Regions from separate parts of the Micrococcus sp. R8502A1 genome, predicted to be linked through region 1. Evidence: riboswitches for the same ligand, from Rfam matches in the RefSeq annotation. Region 1 holds a riboswitch; the other holds the start of a gene.
What was found. Region 1 has a riboswitch for thiamine pyrophosphate ahead of FLM69_RS00315 (FAD-dependent oxidoreductase). Riboswitches for the same ligand answer to the same signal wherever they lie in the genome.
Positions count from the first base shown of each region.

Region 1 (10,222 bases):
TCCACGAGTGCCTCGGCGTCGGTCGTGTAGAGCGCCGGGTCCGCCTGCCAGTCGCGCGTCGCGCCCGTGTGGCGCACCGCGATGCCCGTGAGCTCGAGGTCGGCGCCCACGCGGTCCCGCAGGATGTCGGCGTCCTCGGTGAGGATCCGTGCGGTCTGGGACCCCACGGTCCCGCCGCCCAGCAGGGCGACCTTGAGTGCGGTGGGGGCGTCGGTGTGCTCGGCCATGGTCCTCCGTGGTCCAGGGTGGGGGCGACGCCGCGCGACCGCGCGGCTCGGCTGGCCTCGAATCTAGCGCGGCGGGCGGACGCGTCCCGCCGCGCGACACTCGGTGTCCGCAGAGCGGGACGCCCACGCCCGGCCGCGAGGCCGGCGGCCGGGCCGGGCTTCTGCGTCCTCAGCGGGCGAGGCGCGGATCGGCCTCGCGGGCGAACAGGTCCTCCTGCGTCTCGCGGCGGATGATCACCCGCGCCTGCCCGCCGGAGACCGCGACGACGGCCGGGCGGGCCAGCGCGTTGTAGTTCGAGGACATCACGTGCGTGTACGCGCCCGTGGCCGGCACCGCCAGCAGGTCGCCGCGGCCCAGGTCGGCCCGCAGGTACACGTCGCGGACCAGGATGTCGCCGGACTCACAGTGCTTGCCCACCACACGGGAGAGCACCGGCTCGGCCTCCGAGGTGCGGCGCGCGGAGACGGCGGTGTAGTCGGCGTCGTAGAGCACGGGACGCGGGTTGTCGGACATGCCGCCGTCCACGGCGACGTAGCGGCGGGCCGCGGTTGCGCCGTCGGGGGCGTCCGCGTCCACGGTCTTGGTCACCCCGACCGTGTAGAGGGTCAGGCCCGCGGGGCCTGAGATGGCCCGCCCCGGCTCGAGCGAGACCCGCGGGCACCTCAGGCCGAGGCGCTCGACGGTCTTCTGGACGTCGTCGGCGAGGGCGTCGGCGATCTCCGCGGCCGGGCGCGGCTCGTCCACGGCCGTGTAGGCGATGCCGTGGCCGCCACCGAGGTCAAGCTCGGCCAGCTCCACCCCGTGCTCGGCCTTGACCTCGGCGAGGAACTCGAGCACGCGTCCGGCCGCCAGCCCGAAGCCCTCGGCCTCGAAGATCTGGGACCCGATGTGGCAGTGCACGCCCAGCAGGTCGATCGACTCGGCCGCCAGGGCCGCGGCCACGGCGACGGCGGCCGGCGAGCGGCCGGCCACGTTGCCGTCCCGGTCGGTGGAGGCCGGGGCCAGGGAGAGGCCGAACTTCTGGTCCTCGTGCGCGGTGGCGATGAAGTCGTGGGTGTGCGCGTGCACGCCCGGGGTCAGCCGGAGCATCACGGGGGCGCGGCGGCCGACCTCGGCCGCGAGCGCGGCCAGGTGGGTGAGCTCGTCGAGCGAGTCCACGATGATCCGGCCCACGCCCGCCTCGAGGGCGGTGCGCAGCTCGGCGTCCGACTTGTTGTTGCCGTGCAGGCCGATGTGGGCCGGGTCGACGCCGGCGGCCAGCGCGATCGCCAGCTCGCCGCCGGAGGCGGTGTCCACGCGCAGGCCCTCCTCGGCCGCCCAGCGGGCGGTGGAGAGGGTGAGCATGGACTTGCCGGCGTAGTAGACGTCCGCTCCCCCGCACAGGTCGGCGAACGCGGCGTCGAAGCCCTCGCGGAACGCGCGGGCGCGGGCGCGGAAGTCGTCCTCGTCCACCACGAGCAGCGGCGTGCCGAACTCCGCGGCGAGCGCGCTCGCGCGCAGGCCCTGGACGGTGAGCTCGCCGTCGGCGGCGCGGTCCACGCCGGCGGCCCACAGGCCGGGCACGAGCGCGTCCGGGTCCCCCGGCGCGGGGAGCCAGGCGGGGGCGAGCGGGGAGGCGGGGGCGGGCTGCGGCGTCGTCATCCGGGCGCTCACATCTTCTCCGGGGCGGTCACGCCGAGCAGGCCGAGACCGTTGGCCAGCACCTGGGCGGTGGCGTCGTTGAGCCACAGGCGGGTGCGGTTGAGGGTCTCCACGGGACGCGGCGTCCCGTCGTCGGTGGGCATGGGCACGATGCGGCAGGCGGCGTACCACGAGTGGTAGGCCCCGGCGATCACCTCGAGGTGGCGGGCCACGCGGTGGGGCTCGCGCAGGCGCGCCGCCGCGCCGACGACGGCCGGGAACTCCGCCAGCTGGGCCAGCAGCTCCGACTCGGTGGCGTGGGTGAGCAGGGCGGCGTCGAACTCGGAGCGGTCCACGCCGTGGGCCTGCGCGGTGCGCGCCGCGCCCGAGGCGCGGGCGTGGGCGTACTGCACGTAGTAGACGGGGTTGTCGTTCGTGGCGGAGCGCAGCAGCTCGGGGTCGATCGTCAGGGGCGAGTCCGCGGGGTAGCGGGCCAGGTCGTAGCGCAGGGCGTCGCGGCCGAGCCACTCCACGAGGTCCTTGAGCTCGATGATGTTGCCGGCGCGCTTGGAGAGCTTCGCGCCGTTGACCGAGATGAGCTGGCCGATGAGAATCTCGATGTTCGTCGCCGGGTCGTCGCCGGCGGCGGCGGCGATCGCCTTGAGGCGGTTCACGTAGCCGTGGTGGTCGGCGCCGAGCAGGTACACCTTCTCCTCGAAGCCGCGGTCGCGCTTGTGGAGGTAGTAGGCGGCGTCGGCGGCGAAGTAGGTGGGCTCGCCGTTGGCGCGGATGAGCACGCGGTCCTTGTCGTCGCCGAAGTCGGTGGTCTTGAGCCACACGGCGCCCTCGCGGTCCTCGATGTGGCCCTGTTCGCGCAGCCGCTGCACGGCCTGTTCGATCGCGCCGGAGTCGTGGAGCGTCTGCTCCGAGGTGAACACGTCGAAGTGCACGTCGAAGGCGGCGAGCGTGTCCTTGATGTCCTGCATCTGGAGCCGGTACGCGGCCTCGCGGACCACCGGGCGGGCGGCCTCGTCCGTCAGCTCGCGCACGTCCGGGTGCTCGAGGGCGACGGCGTCGGCCAGCTCCTGCACGTACGCGCCCGGGTAGCCGCCCGCGGGGACGTCACGGCCGTGCAGGCGGGCGAGGACCGAGTCGGCGAACACGTTCATCTGGTTGCCGGCGTCGTTGACGTAGTACTCGGCGGTGACGTCCGCGCCCGAGGCGCGCAGCAGGCGGGCGATCGCGTCGCCCAGCGCGGCCCAGCGGGTGTGGCCGATGTGCAGCGGGCCGGTGGGGTTGGCGGAGACGAACTCCATGTTCACGGTGTGCCCGGCCAGGGCGTCGTTGCGGCCGTACTCCGGGCCGGCCTCGACGATCTCGCGGGCCAGGGCACCGGCCGAGGCCGCGTCCAGGGTGACGTTGAGGAAGCCGGGGCCGGCGACGTCGACGGCGGCGATGCCCGGCTTGTCGGTCAGGCGCTCGGCCACGAGCCCGGCGAGGTCGCGCGGGGCCATCCCGGCCTTCTTGCCCAGCTGGAGGGCGACGTTGGTGGCCCAGTCGCCGTGCTCGCGGCTGCGGGGTCGCTCCACCTTCACGCGCGCGGGGGTGATCTCCTCCCGCAGCGCGGCGGGGAGGTCACCGGCATCGACGGCGTCGGTGAGGACAGCGGACAGCAGGGCGGAGAGGTCTTCGGGCTTCACCCGCGCAAGTCTACGGAAGGGCCGCCGCGCCCGTGCGCGTGCGAACGAACCCTGCGAGATGGCCCCCTCCGGCCCGCGGTGGGGGCCATCTCGCAGGGTTCGTCGGGGTGGGGGGGTCAGGCGGGCCAGGCGGCGAGGCCGCCGGCGAGGGACAGGACGCGCCCGCCGGCGCCCGGGTCGGCCCCGACGACGGCGTCCCGCGCCCGGGCCGACCGGGCTCCGGCGGCGCAGTAGACCACCAGGACGCGGTCCTGCCCGGGCGCGTGGGCCGCCGGCTCCGCGAGGACGGCCTCGAGCGGGACGTGTCGATCGGCCACCGCCGCGGGGGCCTCGACGCGGCGCAGGCGGCGCTCCCAGTCCTCGCGGACGTCGAGCAGGGTGAGGGACGCGGCCCGGGCGGGGTCGGCGAGCAGGGCGGCCAGCGCGGCGGGGGCGATCTCCCCGCCCGCGGCGCCGCACGCCTCCGCCGAGTCGGGGGCGTCGGCGTCGTCCGGGCGGGGGGCCTGGGCCGCGTGGGCGGACAGGTCCGTCACGGGGGTCCGCTCGGGGTCGGCCACGAGCCGCAGCTCACGGAAGCGCATCGTCAGGGCGTCCACGGAGAGCAGCCGCCCGACCAGGGGCTCGCCCACCCCGGTGAGCAGCTTGATCGCCTCGGCCGCCATGAGGGAGCCGATGATCCCGGGCAGCACCCCGAGCACCCCGGCCTGCGCGCACGAGGGCACCTCGCCGGGTTCGGGCCGCTCCGGGAACACGTCCCGGTACAGCGGCCCGCCCGGGGCGAACACGCTCACCTGCCCCGCGAACCGCAGGATCGCGCCCCACACCACGGGCACGCCCGCGATCTCGCACGCGTCGGCCACGAGGTAGCGGGTCGCGTAGTTGTCCGTGCCGTCGAGCACGAGGTCCACGGCGCCGACCCGTTCGAGCGCGTTGGCCGCGGTCAGGCGTTCGCGGTGCTCGACCACGCGCACCTCGGGGTGCAGGCCGCGCATCGTCGCGGCGGCGGAGGCGGTCTTGGGGCGGCCGAGGTCCGCCTCGGCGTGGATCACCTGGCGGTGCAGGTTGGAGCGGTCCACCATGTCGTCGTCGATCACGTGGACCTCCCCCACGCCCGCGGCGGCGAGGTAGGTCAGCACGGGCGCCCCGAGGCCGCCGGCGCCGACCACGAGGACGCGGGAGCGCAGCAGCGCCAGCTGGGCCTCGGGGCCGAAGCCGTCCAGGCTCAGGTGGCGGGCGAAGCGCTCCAGCTGGGTGTCGGACAGCGCGGTGAGGTCGCGGGGCTCGCGGGCGGCGGTCACCGCTCGTCCTCCTCGGCCGTGACCCGCCCGGCCATCGGCGAGGAGGCCAGGGCGTGCTCGCGGCGCGGGATGCGCCCGGCACGGCGGGCGTGGAAGCCCGCCTCGAGCGCGAGCCGGCACGCGTGGGCCATGCGGGCGGGCTCGGCGGCGCGGGTGATGGCGGAGGCGGCGAGCACGGCGTCGCAGCCGGCCTCCATGGCCAGGGCGACGTCCGAGGCGGTGCCCACGCCGGCGTCGAGCACGATCGGCACGGAGGCGCGCGAGACGATCAGCTCCAGGTGTGCGCGGTTGAGGATGCCCAGCCCCGAGCCGATCGGCGAGCCCAGCGGCATGACGGCGGCGGCGCCGGCCTGCTCGAGGCGCAGCGCCATGGCGGGGTCGTCCGACGTGTAGGCCAGGACGGTGAAGCCGTCGGCGGCGAGCCGCTCGGTGGCCTCGAGGGTCTCGACGACGTCGGGCAGCAGGGTGCGCTCGTCGGCGATGACCTCGACCTTCACGAGGTCGGTCTCGAGCGCCTCGCAGCCGAGCCGGGCGGTGAGCACGGCGTCACGGGCGGTGTAGCAGCCGGCGGTGTTGGGCAGCACGTCGATGCCGAGGCGGTCCAGCAGCGCGACCAGGCCGTCACGGGTGTCCGCGGACCAGCGGCGCAGCGCCACGGTGGTGAGCGTGGTGCCGGAGGCGACGAGGGCGCCCTCGAGGGCGGTCAGGTCGGTGATGCCGCCCGTGCCCATGATGAGCCGGGAGGCCAGGTCGTAGCCGCCGATCCGCAGCGGCGGGATCGCGGGGGCGGCGGGCGGGGTGCGGTGCTCGGCCATCGCTCAGCCCCCCTGCACCGCGGTGACGACGTCGACCTCGTCCCCGGCGGCCAGCTCCCGGGTGGCCCAGGCCGACCGGGGCACGACCTCGCCGCCGACCGCCACGGCCACGCCGAGCCGCCGCCCATCCGCGGCGGCGCCGTCCTCGCCGATCGCGCGCCCGGTGACGTGCGCGACGACGTCGCGGACGGTGGCCACGGCCAGCTCGGCGGGCTCTCCGTTGAGGGTCAGGGGGAGGGTGCTCATGCGATCTCCTTCAGGCGGGCGTGCAGCAGCTCGAGGATCCGCCCGGCCGCCCAGGGGGCGAGCAGGATCCCGTGACGGTGGAAGCCGGTGGCGACGACGGCGCCCGGAGCCTCGGGCACGGCGAGCACGCGCGGGGCGTCGTCGGGGGTGCCGGGGCGGGCGGCGGTGGTGATCTCGACCAGCTCGCACTCGCGGACGGCGGGCAGGATCGCGGCGGCGTCGGCGAGCAGGTCCAGCACGGCCCCGGCGGAGGTGCCGGCCAGGCCGTCCTCGCGGGCCGAGGCGCCGACCACGAGGGTGCCGTCCGCGCGGGGCACGAGGTAGACCTGGCGCCCGTGGACGAGGCCGCGGACGGTGCGGGTGATCAGGTGCGACTCCCCCGGCAGCAGCTGCTCGGGGCGCACCCGCAGACGCAGCACGTCGCCGTGGACGGGGCGCAGCGGGACCTCGACGGCGGTGGCCGCGCCGCCGATCCCGCGGTGGCCCAGGCCCGCGGCGAGGACCGCGCCGTCGGCGGTGAGGACGCCCCCGTCGGCCAGCGTGAGGCGCACCCCCTCGCCCTCCGGGCCGGCGGCGGTGACGCGTCCGGCCACGAACCGGGCGGCGGGTCCGGCGCCGACCGGGAGCGGGCCGCCGTCGGGTCCGGTCTCGGCGCGCAGGGCGGCGACGCAGGCGGCGGCGAGCCGTCGCGGGTCCACCTGATGGTCGTCCGGGGCGTCGAAGCCGGCGGCCAGGCCCGGGGCCAGGGCGGGCTCGGCGCGGCGCAGCGCGCGGACGGAGACGGGCTCGACCCGGCGACCGAGGATCGAGGCGTGCTCGAGCACGTGGTCCCAGGCGCGGGCGTCCGAGGGGTCCGCGGCCACGATCCAGGCGCCCTGTGCGAGGAAGCCCGTCTCCACATCGGTGAAGGCGGCGAGCAGGTCCACGAGGGCCGGGTAGGCCTCCCAGCCGGCCTGCAGCAGCGGGGCGAGGTCGTCCTGGCTGAACTGGGTCTCGGCGAGCGGCGCGAGCATCCCCGCCGCGGCGTGGGTGGCCCCGGCCACGGCGTGCGGGCGCCCGGCGGCGTCCAGCTCGGGGGCGATCAGGGTGACGGCGTGGCCTGCGGCACGCAGACGCACGGCGGCGGTGAGGCCGATGATCCCGGCCCCGACGACGGCCACGTGCACGGACCGGTCCTCCTCACGGCGGCATGACCCGCATCGAGTGGTGATGGTCGGCCGCGCCGGCGCGGTGCGCCCCTGCGGCCCTCTCAGCCCGGCGTGTGCGGCCCGGGCTCCCATGGAACAGCGGCCAGTCTGCCACAGTGGGCGCATGCACTCCCCCGATCCGCTCCTGATGACCGCGGCCGGCCGCGACGACGGCGGCACCGGCCCCGGCGCGCGCCGCCGCGCCCGCCTCGCCGCCTCCCGGCTGTACGTCTGCACCGACCTGCAGCGGTTCCTGCGCCCGGACGGCACGCTCGACACGGCCGCGTTCGCCGACTTCTGCGCGGCGGCGTTCCGCGGCGGAGTAGACGTGATCCAGGTGCGGGACAAGGCCGTGGACGTGGCGGTCGAGCTGGCCGCGTTCGCCACGCTCGTCCCGCTGGCCCGGGAGCACGGGGCGCTCTCGGCCGCCAACGACCGCGCCGACGTCGCCGCCCTGGCCGGGGTGGACGTGTTCCACACGGGCCAGACCGACCTGACCACCGCGCAGTGCCGCGCCCTGCTGGGCCCGGACGTGGTGCTCGGCCGCTCGTGCCACACCGAGGCGCAGGTGCGCGGCGCCCGCGCGGAGGACGGCCTGGACTACTTCTGCACGGGGCCGGTGTGGGCGACGCCCACGAAGCCGGGCCGGGCCGCCGTCGGACTGGAACTGCCGACCCTCGCCGCACGCCTGGACGCGGAGGACCCGGCGGGGGCGCGGCCGTGGTTCGCCATCGGCGGCGTCGACGCGGACCGGCTGCCCGAGGTCCGCGCGGCCGGGGCGGAACGGATCGTGGTGGTCCGCGCCGTGACGCAGGCCGAGGACCCCGAGGCCGCGGCCCGGACCCTGCGCGCGGGCCTGCCCGGCTGACGCGCCCCGCGGGGAGGTCACGGACGGGCCGTCCTGATGGTGTAGAGTCGACGAGTCCGCAACGCGCTCGACGCGTCGCGACCCCCGCCTCCGTAGCTCAGGGGATAGAGCGTCTGCCTCCGGAGCAGAAGGCCGCAGGTTCGAATCCTGCCGGGGGCACGAGCGAACAGAGCCGGACCCCCGTGGCGACACGGTGGTCCGGCTCTTCTGCGTTCTGCGGACCCGGACGCTCGAGCGGAGCGGGAGGTCCGGGTCACCGGCATTCGAGGCGGGAAATCGACCTCATGGGACGTCCCGAGGTGCGTATTCGCCGGATTTCCCGCCTCGAACGTGTCGAAGCCCGGAGGTCCCGCCCTCAGCCCCGCTGCGCATGACCGTGGTCGACGGGCCCGTGCCACGTCGGCCGCGAGGCGTCCCCGACCGCGAGCGCCTCCCCCGCCCGCATCGCGTCGGCCAGCCACGGCTTGGCCCGCTCGAGTGCGTCCTCCCAGCTCAGGCCCGCCCCGGCCAGCGTGGCCAGGGCCGAGGAGAGGGTGCAGCCGGTGCCGTGCGAGGCGCGGGTCGTCACGCGCGGGCCGCGCACCTCGTGCACAGCCCCGTCCACGCGCACGACGGCGTCCGGCACCTCCGCCGCTGCGGCCTCGGGCGCCTCGGTCTCGTCCAGGTGCCCGCCCTTGAGCAGCACCGTCACCCCGTGCTCGGCGGCCAGGCCCCGCGCCGCGTCGAGGGCGGCGTCCCAGTCCGTCGCGTCCCGCCCGGTCAGCCGGGCCAGCTCGGGCAGGTTGGGTGTCACCAGGTGCGCCACCCGCAGCAGCCGGGCCCACGCGGCGCGCCCGTCGTCGTCGCCCACCGCGGTGAGGGCGTCACCGCTCGAGGCCACCATGACCGGGTCCAGCACGACGACGGCGGGTCGGGTCTCCTCGAGCCAGCCGGCGACAGCCCGCATGAGCTCCACCGTGCCGAGCATGCCGATCTTCACGGCGTCCACGGCGATGTCGGCGGCGACCGAGTCGAGCTGGGCGCGCACCACGTCCACCGGCAGCGGGTGGACGGCCTGCACGCCCTGCGTGTTCTGGGCGGTGATCGCGGTGATCGCGGTCATCCCGTAGCCGCTCCACGCGGCGATGGTCTTCAGGTCGGCCTGGACACCGGCGCCGCCGCCGGAGTCGGAGCCGGCGATGCTGAGCACACGGGGGACGGCGGGGGTCATGCGGGGGCTCCTTCGGGTCGGGGCGGATCGGCCGCCCGGGCCGGGCCGATCCCGCCCATGAGAATGTAGTCGCATGTCCCACGTCACAGAGAGCTCCCCCGCGCACCCCGGCCGAGCCGAGGAGTCGGCGCCGCTGCGGCCGACCTCCCCGTTCGGGATCGCCGCCACGTTCATCGGCACCACCATCGGCGCCGGGTACGCCTCGGGCAACGAGATCCTGCAGTACTTCGTGAGCTTCGGCCTCTGGGGCGGCACGGGGGCGCTCGTGATCGCCGGCGCGCTGTTCTTCCTGCTCGCGGTGATCGTGCTGCGGCTGGCGCAGAAGCTGCGGACCACGGACATCCACCGGATCGTGAACCCCACGACCTCGCGCGTGCCCACCTGGTTCGCGGACCTGTGCATCACCACGTCCCTGCTGGGGACGCTGGTGATCATGCTGGCCGGGGCCGGGGCGGCGGTGCACACCGCGTTCGGGCTGCCCTCGCTCGTGGGCTCGCTGGTGATGGCCGCCGTCTGCGTGGTCTCGGTGCTGGCCGGCATCACGGGCCTCGTGCGCGTCCAGGCCGTGGTGGTCCCCCTGATCATCGTGATCGCCGTCGGCGTCGCGGTGTGGGGGTTGGCGAACCCGGGGGCCGCGGTGGACGACGTCGCCGCGCTCGTGACCTCGTCCCCGCTGATCAACCAGTGGTGGCTCTCGGGCGTGCTGTACGTGGCCTTCAACATCCAGCTGGCCTACGCGGTGCTCGCCCCGATCGGCGAGGAGAGCTCCTCGTCGGGCCGCTCCCTCGTCGCCGGGGCCGGGCTCGGGGCCCTGGGCCTCGTGGTGATGGCCGGCGCGGTGATGGCCGCGATGACCGCCCACGCCCAGCTCATCGGCCGCGCCGAGCTGCCCATGGTCGAGCTGGCCGCGATGATCGGCGGCTGGGCCGCCCTGCTGTACACGGTCGTCCTGCTGCTGGCGCAGTTCACGACGGCAGTCTCGTGCCTGTACGGCGGGGTGGAGCGCATCGCCCTGCTGTCCTCGATGCGCCGCGTGCCGGGCTGGGTCAT
Region 1 covers NZ_VIGS01000001.1:65,558-75,779, reverse strand. Annotated here, with positions in the region: gene FLM69_RS00345 (homoserine dehydrogenase) at 1-227, opposite strand, end outside; gene lysA (diaminopimelate decarboxylase) at 397-1,869, opposite strand; gene argS (arginine--tRNA ligase) at 1,878-3,548, opposite strand; gene moeB (HesA/MoeB/ThiF family protein) at 3,665-4,846, opposite strand; gene FLM69_RS00325 (thiazole synthase) at 4,843-5,661, opposite strand; gene thiS (sulfur carrier protein ThiS) at 5,665-5,907, opposite strand; gene FLM69_RS00315 (FAD-dependent oxidoreductase) at 5,904-7,073, opposite strand; TPP riboswitch at 7,067-7,197, opposite strand; gene thiE (thiamine phosphate synthase) at 7,219-7,962, shown strand; tRNA gene FLM69_RS00305 (tRNA-Arg) at 8,049-8,121, shown strand; gene thiD (bifunctional hydroxymethylpyrimidine kinase/phosphomethylpyrimidine kinase) at 8,318-9,172, opposite strand; gene FLM69_RS00295 (hypothetical protein) at 9,246-10,222, shown strand, end outside.

Region 2 (10,222 bases), on a different contig from region 1:
CGGATGCCCGGGCTCCACAGGCGACCCGTCTCGTCCAGCTGCCGCGGACGCAGGGCCCACCGCTCCCCCGGGCCGAGCTCGGTGAGCCCGCGGCGCAGCTTCTCGCCGGGGGCCTCGATCACGGGGCCCATCTCGGCGCGCGGGTCCGCGGGGTGCGCCACGTGCAGGGACGAGGCGGCGTCCAGCAGCTGCCGGTGGAAGCGCTCGGAGGTGGCCACGGAGCCGACGAGCACCACGAGGGAGGACGCCGAGCACTTCTGGCCGGCGTGACCGAACGCGGACTGGACCACGTCCTTCGTGGCCAGGTCCAGATCCGCGGACGGGGTCACGATCACGGCGTTCTTGCCGGAGGTCTCGGCGAGCAGGTGCAGGTCGGGGCGCATCCCCTTGAACAGCCGTGCGGTGTCCCAGCTGCCGGTGAGGATGAGCCGCTCGACGGCCGGGTCGGTCACGAGCGCCGCGCCGACCTCCGCCTCGTCCTCGTCCGCCAGCGTCACCAGGCGCACGAGGTCCGCGGGGTCGTGCCCGGCCAGCGGGCCGCCGTCGTCGAACAGCCCCGAGTCCCGCAGCCCGGCCACGATCAGCTCCCACGCGACCGCGCCCGTCCGCTCGGACTGCGGGGCCGGCTTGAACACCACGGGCGAGCCGGCGCCGAGCGCGGCGAGGACGCCCCCGACCGGGATGGCCACGGGGAAGTTCCACGGCGGGATCACCAGGGTCAGGCGGACGGGCACGGCGCGAGCGCCCTCCACCGCGTCCAGACCGCGGGCCAGGCGCGCGTAGTAGTGCGCGAAGTCCACGGCCTCGGAGACCTCGGGGTCGCCCTGGTCCAGGGTCTTGCCGGTCTCGGCGGCGGCCACCTCCAGCAGGCGGGCCCGGCCGGCGTGCAGGGCCCGTCCGACGGCGTCCAGCGCGTCGGCGCGCTCGTGGCCGGTGAGCGCGCCCCAGCGGGCGCCGGGGTGGGCGGTGGCGGCGATGGCGGCGCGGGCGTCGTCGGCCGTGGTGGCGCGGTGGGCGCGGACGGTGTCCGTCCCGAGGTCCGAGCCCGGGACGGCCGCGAGGATCCGGCGGGCCCACTCCCGGTTGCCGGGCAGCGCGGGGTCCGTGTCCGGGGTGTTGGCGAAGCCGTCCACGGGGGCGGGGGTCGGCCCGTCCTCCCCGCGGGACCGGTCCTGGAGGCGGTTCGGACGGGGCACGGCCGCGTCCAGGTGGCGCAGCGAGGCGCGGAAGCGCTCCTCCTCGCGGGCGAACAGGTCCGCGTCCGCGTCCAGGTCGAACACGGCGGACATGAAGTTCTCCGGGGAGGCGCCCTCCTCGAGGCGGCGCACGAGGTAGGAGATCGCCACGTCGAACTCCTCGGGCCGCACCACGGGCGTGTAGAGCAGCAGGGCGCCGACGTCGGCCCGGACGGCGGCGGCCTGGCCGGTGGCCATGCCGAGCAGCATCTCGAACTCCACCGCGGCCGGGTCGAGCCCGCGGCGCTCGATCAGCCGGTGGGCCAGGGCGACGTCGAAGAGGTTGTGCCCGGCCACGCCGATGCGCACGTGGGCCAGATGCTCCGGGGTGAGCGCGTAGTTGAGCACGCGCTTGTAGTTGGTGTCCGCCTCCTGCTTCGAGCCCACCGTGGCCAGCGGCCAGCCCGTCAGGGAGGCCTGCATCCGCTCCATGGGCAGGTTGGCGCCCTTGACCACGCGCACCTTGACCGGGGCGCCGCCGGCGGCGACGCGGCGCGCGGCCCACTCCTGCAGGCGCACCATGGCCGCGAGCGCGTCCGGCAGGTAGGCCTGCAGCACGATGCCGGCCTCGTAGTCGCGCAGGCCCGGCTGCTCGAGCAGGGCGGTGAACACGTTGAGCGTGAGGTCGAGGTCGCGGTACTCCTCCATATCCAGGTTGATGAAGGTGTCCCGATCCCGGGCGAGCTCGAACAGCGGGGTGAGCCGCTCGGTGATGTCCGCGACGGCCTCGTCGAACGCGTAGGGCGCGTGCGGGGCGGTGGCGGCGGAGACCTTCACGGACACGTAGTCGACGTCGTCGCGGCGGATCAGCGCGGCGATGCCCTCGAGCCGGCGATCCGCCTCGCCCTGGCCGAGGATCGCCTCGCCCAGCAGGTTGATGTTCAGCCGGGTGCCCTCGTCGCGCAGGGCCGCGATGGCCTTGCCGAGCTGTCGGTCCCGCGCGTCGACGATCAGGTGGGAGACCATGTGCCGCAGCACGCCGCGGGCCGTGGGGACGGCGATGCGCGGCACGAGCGGGGCGGCGCGGCCGCCGACGCCGAGGACGGCGCGCAGTGCCGGGGGCAGGAAGCCGGGGGCGCGGCCGGCGAGCTCCCGCAGCGCCCGGGCGGCGATCGCGGGGTCCTCGGGGCGGACCACGTGGTCCACGAAGCGCACGATGAAGTCGAGGCCGCCCGGCTCCTTCAGGGCGCCCGCCAGCTGGCGGGCCGCGAAGTCGGCCTCATGGTCGCGGGACGCGGCGAGCCAGCGCCGCACCTGCGCGACGGCGTCATCGGCGAGGGCGTGCAGGTCGGCGGGGTCGGGGATCCCGCCGGTCGCGCCGAGGACCCGGTCGAGATCGTCATGGTCCTGGGCGGAGAACATCGCGGTCATGGCCGCACTCTGCACGTGTTCCGGGTCACAGGTCAAACCGCCGCGGTTTCCTGTCCGACGCCTATGCTCGATGGACATCCCCTCGACGCGCCCGCGCGTCGCCGCCGTCTTCCCAGGAGCCCGTCCGCCATGGCCGCCGCCGACCCCGCCCCCACCGACGCGCGGGAGCGCCGGGACGTCGTCGTGCCCGTGCCCGGACCCGAGGACCCGCCCGAGCGGGCCTGGCTCGTCCTGCCCCACCGCCACCCGGTGCCGACGCTGCTGGACGAGACGCGGGACGCCGTCGTGGGCCTGGCCGAGACGCTCGCCGCCGCCCTGCCGGTCACCGTGCTCGCCCACCCGCGCGACGCTGGGGCGGCGCGGCTGGTGCCGCCGGAGGTGGACCTGCTGCGCGCGCCCGTGGGCTCACCGCTGCTGGGCCGCACCGGGCCGAACTTCGTCCGGCGCCCCGAGGGCCTGGCCGCCGTCGCCTGGCGCGGCGCCGCGGGCCTGACCGGGACCGGGCCGCTCGACGGCGCGGCCGCGACGGCCGTGGCGGAGGCGGCGGGACTGCCGCTGCTTACCCCCCTGCTGTGCGCCCCGCGCGGGGCCTGGGTGACCGACGGCGAGGGGACGGCCGTGGTGGCCGCGGACCCCGTGCTGGACGGGCGGATCAACGGCGCGTGGACCCCCGGCCAGGTGGCCGCCGAGTTCGCCGCCCTGCTGGGGATCACCCGGGTGCTGTGGGTGCCGCCGGCACCGCGGCCGGACACCGGGCCGTGGGGCGGGCCCGGCCACCTGGCCTCGTGGGTGCGGCTGCGGGGCGACGGCGAGGCCGCCGTGCACTGGCGCGGCGACCGGTTCCACCCCGAGCACCCGTACGCCGCGGCGGCGCTGCGCTTCCTGCAGGGCGCCGACGACGCCGCCGGCCGGTCCCTGCGCGTGCGCACGGTGACCGGGGCGGCGCAGCCCGCCGAGTACGACCCGGCCGAGCGGGGCCCCCGCTCCCTCCTGGACACGCTGCCGCTGGACGCGGCGGTGCTGCGGCCGGCGTTCGAGGACGCCGCGGGTGAGGAGGCCGCGGCCGCCGCGTGCGCGGCGCTGCACCCGGGGCTGCCCCAGCTGTCGTTCCCCGCCCCGCCGCTGCTGCGGCTGGCCGGCGCGCTCAACGACCTGGTGCTGCTCCAGCCCCGCCCGTGACCTCGTCCGCCGCGGGGCCGTCGTCGTCGCCGCCGTCCGCCGGGGCGCGGTCCTCGTCCTTCCCGTGCGCGTCGGACCGCCAGGCCGCCGGGCGCAGCCGTTCCAGGAGCGAGGACTGACGGCGCTCCATGCCCTTCAGGTCGGAGGCGATGAGCGCGTTGATCCAGCGGGCGTTCGGGTCGGCGTCGATCAGCACGGCCTTGGCCAGCAGCGTGCAGGGCAGCGCGAGGATCGCGCCGAGCGGCCCGAGGACCCAGGCCCAGAAGAGCAGGGAGAGGAAGCTGACGGTGGGGATCACGCCGATCGCGTCGCCGGCCACCTTGGGCTGGATCACGGACTGCAGCACGAAGTTCAGCACCGAGTAGCTGACCACCACCCACAGGAAGTCGGACCAGCCGCCCGCCGCCAGGCCCAGGACGGCCGGCGGCAGCAGGCCGATGATGAAGCCGATGTTCGGGATGTAGTTGGTGAGGAAGCTGAGCACGCCCCACACGAGCGCGAGCGGGACGCCGATCAGCAGGAGGGCGATCACGTCCAGCACCGCCACGATCAGGCCGAACACCGTGGTGACCACCCAGTAGCGGCGCACGCCCTGGGCGAACTCGACCAGGGCGTGGCCGAACTCGTGGCGGGCGGTGCTGAGCAGGCGGACGCGGCGTTCGACGTCCATCGAGTCCATCGCGAGGAAGAACATGCCCATGATCACGGTGACGAGCAGGCCGAAGACGGCGTAGACGTTCGTGGCGATCTTCGTGATGGCGCTGACGGCCGTCCCGGTCACGGTGCTCATGTCGATCGAGGCCAGCTGCTGGGACACCATGTCCGGGGTCACGCCGCGCTCACTGAGCCAGTGCGAGACGTCCAGGACGATCTGCTGGAAGCGGTCCGCGTACTTCGGCAGCTCCGCCACCATCTCGAGGCCGGACCACACCATCATGCCCCCGAACACGCCCATCACCGCGACGATCAGCAGGACGGTGGTGGTGGCGCCGAGCACGGGGTGCAGGCCCCGGCGGATGAGCCAGGCCTGCAGGGGGTAGGCCACGATCACGAGGTTCAGCCCCAGGAACACGGGCGCCGCGATGGAGGCGATCCCCTGGAAGAACTGCACCACCAGCACCAGACCCGCGAGCGTCAGGACGATCACCAGCATGCGCGGCCACATGCGGTGGGGGCGGCGGATGTCCCAGTCGGAGGCGGGACTGGACCAGGCGGGCTGCGGGGTCACCCCCGGGGGCTGTGCGGCGCTCACGCGGGCAGTCTATGCGCGGGCCGGACGGGGTAGGGTCGGGACCAGTCCACATCGACAGGGGAGCGCCCGCGCGGCGCTGAGAGTGCGGTCCGCCGCAGACCCTCGAACCTGCTCCGGTCCGCACCGGCGAAGGAAGTCGAGTCTCCCGGTCGACGTCGTCCCGGGATTCCGGTGGCGACCTCGTCCCGGCCCCTCTGCCGTCCCAGACAGAGGAGAACCGCCATGTCCCGCATCCCGCACCGCGCCCTCGCCGCCCTCTCGGTGGCCGCCCTCGCCCTCACCGGCTGTTCGGTGTCCGGCTCGTCCGGCGACGGGGCGTCGTCGTCCGTCTCCGGGGCCGGCGGCGGCGAGTCGACGACCGTGACGATCATGACGCACGACTCGTTCAACCTGCCCGAGGAGCTCGTCCAGAAGTTCGAGCAGGAGTCCGGCTACACCCTGAAGACCACGGCCCCCGGCGACGCCGGCAGCGTGGTGAACCAGCTCCTGCTGGCCAAGGACGAGCCCACCGTGGACGGCGTCTATGGCGTGGAGGACCACTCGGCGCACCGTCTCGTCCGCGAGGGCGTCGTCGCCGCCTACACCCCGAAGGACCTGCCCGCCTCCGCGCAGGACCGGATGGTGGAGGACCGCATGACCCCGGTGGACCAGGGCCAGGTGTGCTTCAACACGGATCCGGCGTGGTTCACCGCCCACGACGTCGAGGCCCCCACCTCGATCGACCAGCTCGACGACCCCGAGTACGCGAAGCTGACGGTCGCCACCTCCCCCGTGGCCTCCTCCCCCGGCCTGGCGCTGCTCGCGGCCACCACGGAGAAGTACGGCGACGACGGCTGGCAGGACTGGTGGCAGGGCCTGATGGAGAACGGCGGCAAGGTCGCCGACAGCTGGTCCGACGCCTACAACTCGGACTTCTCCGGCGGCGAGGGCAAGGGTCGGTTCCCGGTGGTGCTCTCCTACTCCTCCTCCCCCGCGTTCGCCCCCGAGACCGAGGTGATCGAGGACTCCTGCACCCCGCAGGTCGAGTACGCCGGCGTGCTCGAGGGCGCGAAGAACCCCGAGGGCGCGCAGGCGTTCGTGGACTTCATGCTCACCGAGGACGTCCAGTCCGCCCTGCCCGAGTCGATGTACATGTACCCGATCGACGAGTCGGTGCAGCTGCCCGAGGAGTGGGCGCAGAACGCACCGCTCGTCGAGGACGCCATCACCCCGGACCCCGCCCGCATCGACGAGCGCCGCGAGGACCTGCTGAAGGAGTGGACCGCCCTGTCCGAGGCCTCCCGGCGCTGATGTCCGCACTCACCGAGGTCGCGGCCCCCGGCACGGACCTGCCGCGCCGGCGGGCCCGCGGCCGGGGGGACGGGCTCGGCCCGTGGTGGCTGGTGGCCGCCGTCCTGCCGGTCGCCTTCCTGCTCGTCTTCTTCGCGTGGCCCGTGGCGGCCATGCTCTGGCGCGGGATCGGCGGCGACGCCGACGCGTTCACCGGCGCCGTGGACCTCACCGCCTTCGGGGAGACCCTCGCCCGCGAGCGCACGTGGCGCATCCTCGGCCAGACGCTCGGCATGGCCGCAGCCGGCACGGTGGTCTCGGTGGCGCTCGGCCTGCCGACCGCGTTCGTGCTGCACCGGCGTCGCATCCCGGGGCGGGCCGTGCTCCGCGCCCTCGTGCTCGTGCCGTTCGTGCTGCCCACGGTGGTGGTCGGCGTCGCGTTCCGCGCCCTGCTCGCCCCCGGCGGACCGCTGGGCTTCACCGGGCTGGACCAGACGACCACCGCCGTCGTGCTGGCCATGGTCTTCTTCAACGTGTCCGTGGTGGTGCGCCAGGTGGGCGCGCTGTGGAACGCGCTGGACCCGCGCCAGACCGAGGCCGCCCGCACCCTGGGCGCCTCGCCGTGGCGGGCGTTCCGCACCGTGACGCTGCCCCAGCTCGCCCCGGCGATCGCCACGAGCGCGGCGCTGGTGTTCCTGTTCTGCGCGTCCGCGTTCGGCATCGTCCAGACGCTCGGCCGGCCCGGCTACGGCACGCTCGAGTCGGAGATCTGGGTGCAGACCTCCGTCTACCTGGACCTGCGGACCGCGGCGGTGTTCTCCGTGCTGCAGTTCGCGGTGGTGCTGGCCGCCGTCGTGGTCTCCGGCGTGACGGCGGCGCGCACCCAGCGGGCGCTGCGCCTGCGGGAGACGCCGCCGGCCCGGCTCACGCGCGCGGACGCGGTCCCGGTGGCCGTGATGCTCGCGGTGGTGGCGCTCGTGGTGGCGCCGATCCTGACGCTCGTGGTGCGCTCCTTCCACACCCGCCACGGCTGGGGGCTGGGCAACTACCGGCTGCTGTCCACGAGCGCGGGCAGCGGGTTCGTGGGCGGGTCGACGCCGGCCCAGGCGCTCGAACAGTCCCTGCGGGTGGCCGTGGACGCCACGCTCGTGACGCTCGTGGTGGCCGTGCCGCTGGCCCTGCTGCTGACCCGGTCCTTCCGCTCACGCGCCGCGCTGGCGGCCCAGCGGGCCCTCGACGGCGCCCTGCTCCTGCCGCTCGGGGTGTCCGCGGTGACCGTGGGCTTCGGCTTCGTCGTGTCCCTGCGGGCCGCGTTCCCGGAGCTGGCGGCCTCGGGCGTGCTCGTGCCGCTGGCCCAGGCGGTGGTGGCGCTGCCGCTCGCGGTGCGGGCGCTCGTGCCCGTGCTCGCGGCGGTGGACCCGCGGCTGCGGGAGGCCGCGCGCACCCTCGGGGCGGGCCCGTGGCGGGTGCTGGCCACGGTGGACGGCCCGTTCCTCGCGCGCGGCGTGGGTGTGGCCGCGGGCTTCGCGTTCGCGGTGTCCCTGGGCGAGTTCGGGGCCACGAGCTTCCTGGCGAGCCCGTCCGCGCCCACCCTGCCGGTGCTGATCGCCCGGCTGCTGGGCCGGCCGGGCGCGGACAACTACGGGATGGCGCTCGCGGCGGCCACGGTGCTGGCCGTGCTGAGCGCCGGGATCATGCTGGTGTGCGAGCGGCTGCGCCCCCGGGGCCCGGCCGGGGCGGGAGGTCTGTGATGACGCCGACGACGACGGGGGCCTCCCTCCGGCTCCGGGACGTGGCGATCCGCTATCCGGACGGCTCCACCCCCGTGCGGGGGACGGACCTGGACGTGGCCGCCGGGGAGATCGTGGCGCTCGTGGGCGCCTCCGGCTCGGGCAAGTCCACCATCCTGCGCGGGATCGCCGGGCTCGAGGACGTCGTGGCGGGCACGGTGGAGCTCGACGGGCGGGACGTGGCGGCGGTGCCGACGCACCGCCGGGGCGTGGGGATGGTGTTCCAGGACGGGCAGCTGTTCCCGCACCGGACCGTGGGCCGGAACGTGGCGTACGGCCTCGAGTCCGCCGGCTGGGACCGGGCCCGGCGGCGGGCGCGCGTGGCCGAGCTGCTGGACCTGGTGGGCCTGACCGAGCTCACGGACCGGCCCGTGCAGCGACTCTCCGGTGGGCAGGCCCAGCGCGTGGCGCTCGCCCGGTCGCTGGCCCCGGCCCCGCGGGTGCTCCTGCTGGACGAGCCGCTGTCCGCGCTCGACGCGGACCTGCGCCGGCGCCTGGCCGAGGACATCCGGGCGGTGCTGCGGGCGGCGGGGACGACCGGCGTCGTCGTCACCCACGACCTCGCGGAGGCCGCCGTGATGGCCGACCGCACCGTGCGCCTCGGCGCGGGGGGACGCATCGCGGCGGAGGAGGCCGGCCCGGCGGTAGCCTCTCAGGCATGACCCCGCCCGCACCCCGCCCCCGGCTGACCGCCCAGGACGTGGTGGACGCCGCCGTCGGGATCCTGCAGGACTTCGGCATGGGCGACCTGTCCATGCGGCGCGTGGCCGCGGTGCTGGGCGTGCAGGCCTCCGCGCTGTACTGGCACGTGCCGGACAAGCAGTCGCTGCTGGCGCGGGTGGCGGACCGGATCGTCGCCGAGGCGGAGGAGACCGTGCGCGCCCGCCGCATCACGGACCTGGCGGGCCGCGCCGAGGCCGCGGAGGCCGCCCTGCTGCGGCACCGGGACGGGGCGGACCTGGTGCTCTCCGCCCTCGCGCTCGGGCTGGGCGGTCTCGGCCTGCACCGTCTGCTCACCGAGGCGGCAGACACCCCGGAGGACGGGGAGCGGGCCCTGGCACTGCTGCTGGGCACCGTGTCCCTGCGGCAGCAGCGCGCGCAGGCGCAGGCGCTCGGCGTGCCGACCGGCCCGGACGTGCAGCGGCACCGCACGGACCCGCTCTGAGCCCCCGTCCGGCGCCGCCGCGCGGGAGGCCGAGGAGAGGAGACCTGCCTCCTCACAGGTGCGCTCGGTAAGGTCGGGAGGACAGGTCGGGACGGGTCGTCCCCTTCGTTCAGGGCGATCCCGCCCGACCGCCGCAGGACCAGCATGGCCCGCCGGACCCGGCTCACAGTTCCGGCGCGGCCCCCTTCGACACAGCCGGCGAAGCCATGGGAGCACGGATCAACCACCCGCGGACGGTCGTGGACCGGACGCTGCATCACGACGTCGAGGCCGCGCACCCCGCGGCGCTCGTCGACGTGGGCTGGGACTTCCGTGGCCCGGGCGCCAAGGCGGAGGAGCAGCACCGCCCGCTGCGCGTGGTCCGTGCCCGCCGACCTCGGGGCACCCCGCGGGACCGGAACGGCGTCGACCTCACGCGCACCGGCCCCGTCGTCCCCCGCCCCGCCCCGCCGCGCACCCGGATCCGCCGGGACGGCGTCCGCGTGGTGGCCAGCCCGCTGGCCATGCTGCCCGGCGTGGACCACGGCCCCGCCCTCCGCCTGGACCTGCACCCGACGACGGGGGGCATCGTCTACGTGGCCCGCGAGCTCGAGCTGCGCGAGCTCGGCGACGACGTCCGCGGCCACGTCTACACCGGGATGGTCGGCACGGCGCATCTGAGCGCCTTCTGGTCCACCGTCACCGTCGACCTGCCGCCGAAGCGCCCGGTGATCGTGCGGCTGCGCTCGGACCGGGACGCCGAGCTGCTCGCCCTGCTCGAGGTCCTCGCCCCCGTGGACACACGCGTGGTCTCCTACCGGCTCGACGAGTCCCCCGTGGGCACGCAGCGCTCCAGCTACCTGCTGCCGGACGTGGACCCGGAGACGGTCGCCCAGACGGGTGCGGCCCGGATCCCGCTCGAGGCCATCGAGGCCGCCCAGGAGGAGGAGGACGCGCTGCGCCGCTCCTCCGGCGTCTTCCT
Region 2 covers NZ_VIGS01000017.1:16,728-26,949, reverse strand. Annotated here, with positions in the region: gene FLM69_RS05130 (bifunctional proline dehydrogenase/L-glutamate gamma-semialdehyde dehydrogenase) at 1-2,606, opposite strand, end outside; gene FLM69_RS05125 (agmatine deiminase family protein) at 2,736-3,785, shown strand; gene FLM69_RS05120 (AI-2E family transporter) at 3,751-5,037, opposite strand; TPP riboswitch at 5,084-5,189, shown strand; gene FLM69_RS05115 (thiamine ABC transporter substrate binding subunit) at 5,260-6,327, shown strand; gene FLM69_RS05110 (iron ABC transporter permease) at 6,327-8,057, shown strand; gene FLM69_RS05105 (ABC transporter ATP-binding protein) at 8,057-8,758, shown strand; gene FLM69_RS05100 (TetR family transcriptional regulator) at 8,755-9,261, shown strand; gene FLM69_RS05095 (RNase H family protein) at 9,468-10,222, shown strand, end outside.
Region 2: another riboswitch for thiamine pyrophosphate. It lies ahead of FLM69_RS05115 (thiamine ABC transporter substrate binding subunit); the one in region 1 lies ahead of FLM69_RS00315 (FAD-dependent oxidoreductase).